DNA from 3 places in the Kitasatospora sp. NPDC052896 genome. Region 3 is predicted to be linked to each of the others. Evidence: predicted binding sites of a transcription regulator. Region 3 holds the regulator's gene; each other region holds the start of a gene.

Region 1 (3,272 bases), on a different contig from region 3:
CCGCTCGGTCGGCGCCTGCGCGGCCTCCGGCACGTGGTGCGGCCGGCCGATCAGCCCGCGCAGTTCCTCGGCGCCGATCGCCACCGGCAGCTCCCGCTCGCCCAGCTCGCTCTGCGCGGCGACCTTGCGCAGGATCCGGGCGACCGCCCGTTCCAGGTTCCGGACGCCGGCCTCCCGGGTGTACTCGCCGGCCAGCCTGCGCAGCGCGTCCTCCCCGACCGTGACGTCCTCGACGCCCAGGCCGGCCCGCTCCAGCTGGCGCGGCAGCAGGTGGTCACGGGCGATCACGACCTTCTCGTCCTCGGTGTAGCCGTCCAGCCGGACCAGCTCCATCCGGTCCAGCAGCGGCTCCGGGATCGCCTCCAGCACGTTGGCGGTGGCCAGGAAGACCACGTCCGAGAGGTCCAGCTCGACCTCCAGGTAGTGGTCCCGGAAGGTGTGGTTCTGCGCCGGGTCCAGCACCTCGAGCAGGGCCGCCGCCGGGTCGCCGCGGTAGTCCGAGCCGACCTTGTCGATCTCGTCGAGCAGCACCACCGGGTTCATCGACCCGGCCTCCTTGATCGCCCGGACGATCCGGCCGGGCAGCGCGCCCACGTAGGTACGCCGGTGGCCGCGGATCTCCGCCTCGTCCCGGACCCCGCCGAGCGCCACCCGCACGAAGTCGCGGCCCATCGCCCGGGCCACCGACTCGCCGAGCGAGGTCTTGCCCACGCCGGGCGGCCCGACCAGGGCCAGCACCGCGCCGCCCGCCCGGCGCCCACCGCCCTGGACCGAGGCGCCGGGCACGGCCGCTCCGGTCCCACCGCCGCCGGCCGTGCCGAGCCCCTGGTCGGCCCGCCGCTTGCGGACCGCCAGGTACTCCACGATCCGGTCCTTCACGTCGGCCAGGCCGAAGTGGTCGGCGTCCAGCACCGCGCGGGCACCGGCGATGTCGTAGGTGTCCTCGCTGCGCCTGTTCCAGGGCAGCTCCAGCACGGTGTCCAGCCAGGTGCGGATCCAGCTGCCCTCCGGCGACTGGTCGGAGGAGCGCTCCAACTTCTCGACCTCCTTGAGCGCGGCCTCGCGGACCTTCTCGGGCAGGTCCGCGGCCTCCACCCGGGCCCGGTAGTCGCCCTCCTCGTCGGCCGGCTCGCCGTTCAGCTCGGCCAGCTCCTTGCGGACCGCCTCCAGCTGGCGGCGCAGCAGGAACTCCTTCTGCTGCTTGGCCACGCCCTCCTCGACGTCCTTGCGGATGGTGTCGTTGACCTCCTCCTCGGCGAGGTGGTCGCGCAGCAGCTGCAGGGCGAACTCCAGCCGGGCGGTCTGGTCGGCCTCCAACAGCACCTTGAGCTTCTGCTCGGCGGTGGCGAACGGCGCGTAGCCGATGTTGTCGGCCAGCTCGCCGACCCCCTCGATCTGTGCCACCCGGTCGACCACCTGCCAGGCGCCGCGCTTGCGCAGCCACTGCGCGGAGAGCGCCTTGTACTCCTTGACCAGCTCGGCCGTCCGGCCCGGCAGCGGCTGCGACACGACGGACTCGCGGAACGGGACGGTCTCCACCCAGAGCGCGGCGCCCGGGCCGGTCGTCCCGGAGCCGATCCGCACCCGGTGCACCGCGCGCACCAGTGCGGCCGGATCGCCGTCGGCCAGCCGGCCGACCTGCTCGACGGTGGCCAGCGTGCCGACCGCGCCGTACGAGCCGTCCAGCCGGGGAACCAGCAGCACCTGCGGCTTCCCCCCGTCCACCGACATCCGCGCGGCGGCCCGGGCGGCCTCGACGGCGGCACGCACCTCGGTGTCGGACAGGTCCAGCGGCACCACCATGCCCGGCAGGACCACCTCGTCGTCGAGCGGCAGCACGGGCAGGGTGAGCGAAGCGGACGTCGATGCCATGATCTCTCCCCAGTCAGCGAACTTGAGTCGATCTGACTAAGGCCGGGGTGCCCGAGGATGTTCCCCGACGCTTGTTCGCCCTGAGCGATCAGCCCGGGACGCCCCGGAAGCGGGGAGAAGAAGGGGGGAGGAAAAGAGAGCGGGCTACACCCGGTCGAGGGCGGGCCGGGGCAGCGGACCGCGCAGCGGCCGACGACCGCGAGGGCGCCGCGGCCGGCGGATCGGCCCCCAGAGCGCGATGCCCACCAGCAGCGCGGTGGGGTGCCCGATCGCGGTGACCAGATCCTGGTCGCTCAGGATCTGGTGCGCGACCAGCAGGAAGGCCCCGACCAGCGCGGCGATCCGTCCCCGGACCGGCAGCAGCCCACTGAACGCGCCCAGGCAGCACAGCACCCCGTAGCTGACCCCGATGTCCAGCTCGTCCAGGGCGCTCGCGCCGAGGTGTCCGGTGGCCACCGCCACCGCCACCACGGCCTGCGAGAGCAGCGTGCCGACGACGTGCCCGGCGGCGAAGACCCCGATGGCCCGCAGCGAGCCGATCCGGCGCTCCAGCGGCGCCACGGTGAAGGCGAAGGCCCAGAGGTAGGGCATCCAGACCGGCCCGGCCACCCAGAGCCCGCTCATCAGCAGCGAGCGCAGCGGCGTGTGCAGCAGGTGGTGCCCGTCGGTGCTGGACATGGTCTGCAGCTGGTGCACCAGGACGGGGTCGCCGAAGTGCGCGAAGAGCGTGGTGCCGGCCAGCACGACCAGGTAGAGCAGCGCGAAGGGGTTGCGCCGGGGCGTCGGCACCCGTGCCAGCACCCAGAACAGCGGGCCGCTGCGCAGGCCGAGCCGCAGCGCCGCGTAGGGAGCCGCCGTCGGGCGGTCTCCGGCCTCGTCCGCCGGCTGTGCCATCGCGCCTCCGTTCCGTCCGACCGCTCGCGCCCCCGCCAGCCACGCGGGGCGCGCCGTTGGACGACAACCGATCCCACCCACCGTACGGCGCGCATCTGAAAACCAGCTGAGGATCCGGCCCGCCCTGCTCCGAGCGGGAGTTCGGGATCCGGTCCGTACCAACCCCCGGCGCCGGGAGCTCGCTGGGAACTCGCTGGGAGCCCGCCGGGAAAGCACCCCACATCGTGGAGTCTGCCATCCCCGAAGCAGATACACACCGTTACGGCAGATCGACATCGCCGGGTAAGGTAGCGGCCCGTGCCCGTCCCCGGGGTGCGGCCCTGGGCCTGTGCGCCCGCAAATCCACGGTCCGCCTACCGGGGTGCACCTGCTGTCCGTACGCTGCGAAGTGAGCGCGCGGGACCGGCGGTTGGGAAGCCACCGGTCCGGCCGAGCGGCACGGCGGCAGGAGCGGCCAGGTCCGGGCACGGAAAACGACGGAACAAGACTACGAGCGGCGTCCCGCC
Region 2 (3,272 bases), on a different contig from region 3:
GGGCAGCGGGATGCTGTCGTTCGCGTCCAGTTCCAGCGCGGCCGAGGCGGAGCCGTTGCCGCCGTCGGGGTTGGGGACGTAGGAGACCTTGAGGTCCTTGAGTTTCGGGGTGAGCTGGATCTGGTGCGGGTCGAGGGCGCTCCTGACGTTGGCCCAGGTCTGGCCGAGCAGTTCGGAGATGGTGGCCGGGCGGGTGCTGACCGCCACCTTCCCGTCGCCGGCCGGCTGGACGCCGGTGATCGCGAGCAGCGCGCCGTGCGGGGCGGCGGCCGACGGCGGACTGTCGATCAGCTGGCCGGTCTGGAGCGCGGCGGCGGCCGCGGCCGAGGCGGCCGGGCTGGGGGTGGCTCCCTTGCCGGCGCCGGCGACGGCGACGGCCAGGACGGCCTTGCCGGTCTGCTGGTTGTAGGAGTCCAGCTTGAGGTCGGGGGTGCCGGCCACGGTGGGCGCCTTGGACGGGGACGGATCGGCCGGTGCCGGCTTGGACGCACCGGAGGCGCTCGGGTGGGCGGCGGGCTCCACCGACGGTGTGGCTGACGCCTGGTCGGCGGCCGGGGTCACCAGGGTCACCCCCGGGTTTCCGGTGGGCGCCGCCGTGTCCGGCCAGGTCGCGTCGGCCGAGGCGGCGGCGGCCGGGGCGGCGGCGGTGGACTGGGCGGCCGGCGTCGTCGGGTCGCAGGCGCTGAGCGAGAGGACGACGGACGCGGCGAGCGCGGGCAGCGCGAGGGTGCGCGTGGACATGCGGAGGGTCACCTTCGGCGTAAGGCGGGCAGGGAGGTCGGCCACCCCCGATGTGTCAGGGGCATGCCAGATACGGCGTCGGCAAGGCCCACCGCGGGGAGGACCCCGGGTGGCTTCCGGCACGTCGCGGGAGAGCGCTGGAGGTGGCCGGGTTCCGCCGTCGGCCAGGACCGCGCGGGGCGCATCGCGCCGCACGACCCGACCCGGTGTCAGATGTGCGACACCGGACGCGAACCCCCTGGCGCCCCCCTAAAACTAGAGCCAGTAGTTTTGCCTGGGCGAGAACGTACACTAGTCCGCGTTCGCGGCCCAACTCCGGGTCCGACGAGGTCAGAAGGCGAGACGAGAGCGCGATGGGCAGACCGCCACGGCCGTTGCTGACCCGGGAGGGGATCATGCGGGCCGCTCTCGCACTGGTCGACGAGGAGGGGGCGGAGGCCCTGTCGACCACCCGGATCGCGGCCCGACTGGGCGTCAGGGGGCCGTCCCTCTACAACTACGTCGCGAGCCGCGAGGAGATCGTCGACGGGATCTGCGACCTGATCGTCGCCGAGATGGAGCTCGATCCGGGCATCCGTCCGTGGACGGCCGCGCTGGACAGCTGGGCACGCTCCTACCGCGCCGCGTTCGCCGCCCATCCCCACATGGTGCCGCTGCTGGTGACACGTCCCACCCAGTCCCTCGCCGCACTCCGGGGCTACGCCAACGCCTTCGCCGTGCTGCGCGAGGCCGGCTGGCCGCAGGAGCACCTGGTGCCGATCGTGCAGTGCGTCGAGTACTTCCTCGCCGGCGCGGCCCTCGACTTCGGCCTGCCGCGCGCGGCGTCACTGCCGGCCACCGGACTTCCGCCCGGCCTGGAGCCCCTGCTGAACGCCCCGTCCGACTTCAGCGAACTGGCCTTCGAGACCGGCCTGTCCACGCTGATCAGCGGTTTCGAACAGACACTGAGCTCCCTCCAGGCCGACCGGCAGACCTGACGGGACAGGTGGCCGCGGAGCCACCCTCCAGGCGTTCGCGAGCAAACTTGATAGCATTGGACTCAAGTTTCATGAGGGCCCCTGGCGGCTGCGGCCCGCCCCTCGGCGGAGGGCGGCGGGTGCCACCGGGGGTGTGCCGTCCGCCCAGGCCCGGTGGTACACCGGACTGGAGGAGGGAGATCTTGAGATGGCTCGCTCAGTCGGTATCGATCTGGGGACCACGAACTCGGTGGTCTGCGTCCTGGAGGGCGGTGAGCCGACCGTCATCCCCAACGCGGAGGGCGCCCGGACCACACCGTCCGTGGTGGCCTTCGCCAAGGGCGGCGACGTGCTGGTCGGCGAGATCGCCAAGCGGCAGGCGGTCACCAACGTGGAGCGCACCGCGCGGTCGGTGAAGCGGCACATGGGCGAGGCCGGCTGGCGGTTCCCGGAGCAGGGCAGCATCGACGGCAAGCAGTACACCGCGCAGGAGATCTCGGCGCGGGTGCTGCAGAAGCTGAAGCGTGACGCGGAGGCGTACCTGGGTGAGGACGTGACCGACGCGGTGGTCACGGTGCCCGCGTACTTCAACGACTCCCAGCGCACCGCGACCAAGGAGGCCGGCGAGATCGCGGGCCTGAACGTGCTGCGGATCGTCAACGAGCCGACCGCCGCCGCGCTGGCCTACGGGCTGGACAAGGAGAACGAGCAGACCATCCTGGTCTTCGACCTGGGCGGTGGCACCTTCGACGTCTCGCTGCTGGAGATCGGCGAGGGCGTGGTGGAGGTGAAGTCCACCAACGGCGACACCCACCTGGGCGGTGACGACTGGGACCAGCGGGTCGTCGACCACCTGGTCAAGCAGTTCAGGAACGGTTACGGCGTCGACCTGTCCAAGGACAAGATGGCGCTGCAGCGGCTGCGCGAGGCGGCCGAGAAGGCCAAGATCGAGCTGTCCTCCGCCGCCGAGACGAGCGTCAACCTGCCCTACATCACGGCCTCCGCCGAGGGCCCGCTGCACCTGGACGAGAAGCTCACCCGGGCCCAGTTCCAGCAGCTGACCGCGGACCTGCTGGAGCGCTGCAAGACCCCGTTCCACCAGGCGGTGAAGGACGCCGGGATCAACGTCTCCGACATCGACCACGTGATCCTGGTCGGCGGTTCGACCCGGATGCCCGCGGTGACCGACCTGGTCAAGTCCCTCACCGGCCGGGAGCCGCACAAGGGCGTCAACCCGGACGAGGTCGTCGCGATCGGCGCCGCACTGCAGGCCGGTGTGCTGAAGGGCGAGGTCAAGGACGTCCTGCTGCTGGACGTCACCCCGCTGTCCCTGGGCATCGAGACCAAGGGCGGCATCATGACCAGGCTGATCGAGCGCAACACCACGATCCCCACCAAGCGCTCGGAGATCTTCACCACCGCCGAGGACAACCAGCCCTCCGTGCAGATCCAGGTCTTCCAGGGCGAGCGCGAGATCGCGGCCTACAACAAGAAGCTCGGGATGTTCGAGCTGACCGGCCTCCCGCCGGCCCCGCGCGGCCTGCCGCAGATCGAGGTCACCTTCGACATCGACGC
Region 3 (3,272 bases):
GACGACATCGGTCGGGCCCGCGAGCACGGCGAGGTGACCGGCGGCTTCAAGTCGGTCGCCGAGTCGCTGGAGACCGTGGTCGCCAAGCTCGGGCTGCAGCAGTTCGGCAAGGAGGGCGAGCCCTTCGACCCGAACCTGCACGAGGCGCTGATGCACAGCTACTCCTCGGAGGTCACCGAGGACACCTGTGTGCAGGTCCTCCAGCCCGGCTACCGGATCGGCGAGCGGATCATCCGCCCGGCGATGGTGGCCGTCGCGGAACCGCAGCCGGGCAGTCAGTCCACCGGCGGCCCGGACCCGGAGGCCCCCGAGGCTGACGGTGCGGCCGACAACTGACACGCTGTGCGCTGCGGGGTCGCGCGTCACGACTCGTGACGCGCGGCTCCGCAGCGCCGTATCGACACATCCTGGGAGGTGGCTGCTGCCGTGAGTGCGAAGGACTACGTGGAGAAGGACTACTACAAGGTCCTCGGTGTGCCCAAGGACGCCACCACCGCGGAGATCAAGAAGACCTACCGGAAGCTCGCCCGCGAGTTCCACCCGGACGCCAACAAGGGCGACGCCAAGGCCGAGGAGCGGTTCAAGGACATCTCCGAGGCCTATGACGTGCTCTCGGACGACAAGCGCCGCAAGGAGTACGACGAGGCGCGCAGCCTCTTCGGCTCCGGCGGCCTGCGCGGCGGCGGCACCAACGGCGGCGGCTACAGCTTCGACTTCGGCGATCTCTTCAGCGGCACCCAGGGCGGCGGCGGCGGGGGCGGCATCGGCGACGTCTTCGGCGGGCTCTTCAACCGCGGCGGGCGGGCTGCCCAGCCGCGGCGCGGGGCCGACGTCGAGACCGAGGTGACACTCAGCTTCGAGGAGGCGGTGGACGGCGCCACCGTCCCGCTGCGAATGACCAGCCAGGCCGCCTGCCGCTCCTGCGCGGGCACCGGCGCCAAGGCCGGCACCACCCCGCGGGTCTGCCCGACCTGTGTCGGCGCCGGCACGGTGAGCCGGGGCCAGGGCGCCTTCGCGCTCTCCGAGCCCTGCCGGGACTGCAAGGGCCGCGGCATGATCGTGGACGACCCGTGCGCGGACTGCCACGGCAGCGGGCGGGCCAGCTCGGCCCGCACCATGCAGGTGCGGATCCCGGCCGGGGTGCAGGACGCCCAGCGGATCCGGCTCAAGGGCAAGGGGGCCCAGGGCGAGCGCGGCGGCCAGCCGGGCGACCTCTACGTCACGGTCCACGTCGACGGCCACCCGGTCTTCGGGCGCAAGGGCGACAACCTCACGGTGACCGTGCCGGTCTCCTTCCCGGAGGCCGCGCTGGGCGGCACCATCGACGTACCGACGCTGAACGGGCCGGCGGTCAAGCTCAAGCTGCCCCCGGGCAGCGCGAACGGCCTCACCCTGCGGGCTCGTGGCAAGGGCGCCACCCGCAAGGACGGCACCCGCGGCGACCTGCTGGTCACCGTCGAGGTGACGGTTCCCCAGCACACCACCGGCGAGGCCCTGACGGCACTGGAGCAGTACCGCGAGGCCACCGCTGCTCAGGATCCGCGAGCCGCCCTCTTCAAGGCGGCGGAGGGAGCGTGATGTGACATGAACCCCGACTCCATCGGCGTGGGCCTCGGGGAGGGACTGCCGGGCGGACCACCGCCCCGGCGGTCCGCGGCGGCCGGCTACGCGCTCACCGAGGACACCCCGGTCTACGTGATCTCGGTGGCCGCCGAGCTCTCCGGTCTGCACCCGCAGACCCTGCGGCAGTACGACCGGCTCGGCCTGGTCCGCCCGGACCGGACCGGCGGTGGCGGCCGGCGCTACTCGGCCCGGGACATCCAGCAGCTGCGCGAGGTGCAGCGGCTCTCCCAGGACGAGGGCATCAACCTGGCCGGGATCAAGCGGATCATCGAGCTGGAGAACCAGGTCGCCGCGCTGCAGGCCCGGATCGGCGAGCTGGCCGCCTCGCTGGAGGGCGCCGCCAGCACGCTCCAGGCCCGGGAGGCCGCGGTGCACGCCTCCTACCGCCGCGACCTGGTGCCGTACCAGCCGGCCCAGCAGTCCAGCGCCCTGGTGGTCTGGCGTCCGCGCAGGTAGACCCCTCAGCAGTGATCAGCCGCCGGTTACCCTCCCTCCGGGGGGTGCCGGCGGCTTCATGGCCTGCGAGACTGGTCAGCCGGGAGCACGGGGGGTGAGGAGCCGAGGATGAATATGCGGGACGAGCCAGGCATGTCCGTTGCCGGCACGGCTGCCCTTTCGTCGTCTGCACGCGAACTCTATCTGTCGATCATCCGCTCGGACGGCCGGATCGACCCGGCGACGGCCACCGTCCCGGAAAAGATCTACCTCGACGAGCTGATACAAATCGGCCTCCTGGTGGTCGATCTCGATGATCCCGGCCAACTCGTCGCAGTGGATCCCAAGCACCTGGCCACCCGACTGAGCACCGACTGGCAGCAGCAGGCGCTCGGCATGCTTTCCCGGGCAATCTCCCTGCCGGCCGAACTCCAGGATCTCGCCGACGCATTCCATTCCCCGTCGCAGGGCGGCGGGACCATTGAATATGTGCGCGGCAAAGCACTGATCAACCAGAAGTTGCGGCATGCCGTGGTCAAGGCCAAGGAGGAGGTGCTGGCCGCCCAGCCCGGTGGCCCGCGGCCTCCGGAGCAACTCGCCGGCAGCATGGCGAGCGACCTGCAGGACCTGCGGCGCGGGGTGGCCGCCCGGACCATCTACCACGCGAGCACCCGCTACCACGGGCCCACCCGGGACTACGTGGCCACGGTCACCCAGGCCGGCGGCGAGTTCCGCACCCTGGACGAGCCCTACACCAGGCTGATCGTGGTGGACCGGGCACTGGCCGTCATTCCGGTGGCGAACGACATGAGCCTCGCGGCGTTCATCCGCGACCGGGCCGTGGTGACCTGCCTCACCGAGGACGTCTTCGAGCGCAACTGGCGGCGCGCACTGGTCTTCGACGGGGGACGGTCCGTTCCCCAACAGGTCGTGTCGCAACTACGCAAGACCATCGTCGACCTGCTGCTGGACGGCACCAACCACCGGGTGATCGCACGGCGGCTGGGGATCAGTGAGCGAACTCTCGCCCGGCACATCGCCGAACTGCGCGAGGAATACAACGTCGAGTCGCTGTTCCAACTGGGATACGCGATAGCTCGTTCCAGCGACCCGCCGGGAACCCCGAACAACTCCTAGCCCGCCGGCCCCGGAGTTTCCCGTCGGATCACGCACCGCGACCACCGATCGGCGCGGGCGTCAGCTCCAGTTGTACT

The links. The regulator HspR, encoded in region 3, represses chaperone genes until heat shock. The targets are predictions, from matches to a motif close to TTGAGNNNNNNNNNCTCAA.
Region 1: a site for HspR is predicted at 1,895-1,913, ahead of lon (endopeptidase La). Genes of this name have one in related genera too.
Region 2: a site for HspR is predicted at 1,766-1,784, ahead of dnaK (molecular chaperone DnaK). Genes of this name have one in related genera too.

What each region holds. Positions count from the first base shown of each region.
Region 1 is NZ_JBITZU010000002.1:158,064-161,335, forward strand. Features, by position in the region: gene lon (endopeptidase La) at 1-1,872, opposite strand, end outside; gene ACIGXM_RS06870 (rhomboid-like protein) at 2,017-2,766, opposite strand.
Region 2 is NZ_JBITZU010000010.1:105,847-109,118, reverse strand. Features, by position in the region: gene ACIGXM_RS21785 (hypothetical protein) at 1-741, opposite strand, end outside; gene ACIGXM_RS21780 (TetR/AcrR family transcriptional regulator C-terminal domain-containing protein) at 1,137-1,718, shown strand; gene dnaK (molecular chaperone DnaK) at 1,906-3,272, shown strand, end outside.
Region 3 is NZ_JBITZU010000001.1:903,258-906,529, forward strand. Features, by position in the region: gene grpE (nucleotide exchange factor GrpE) at 1-336, shown strand, start outside; gene dnaJ (molecular chaperone DnaJ) at 427-1,578, shown strand; gene ACIGXM_RS04250 (heat shock protein transcriptional repressor HspR) at 1,585-2,079, shown strand; gene ACIGXM_RS04255 (helix-turn-helix domain-containing protein) at 2,194-3,195, shown strand; gene ACIGXM_RS04260 (hypothetical protein) at 3,256-3,272, opposite strand, start outside.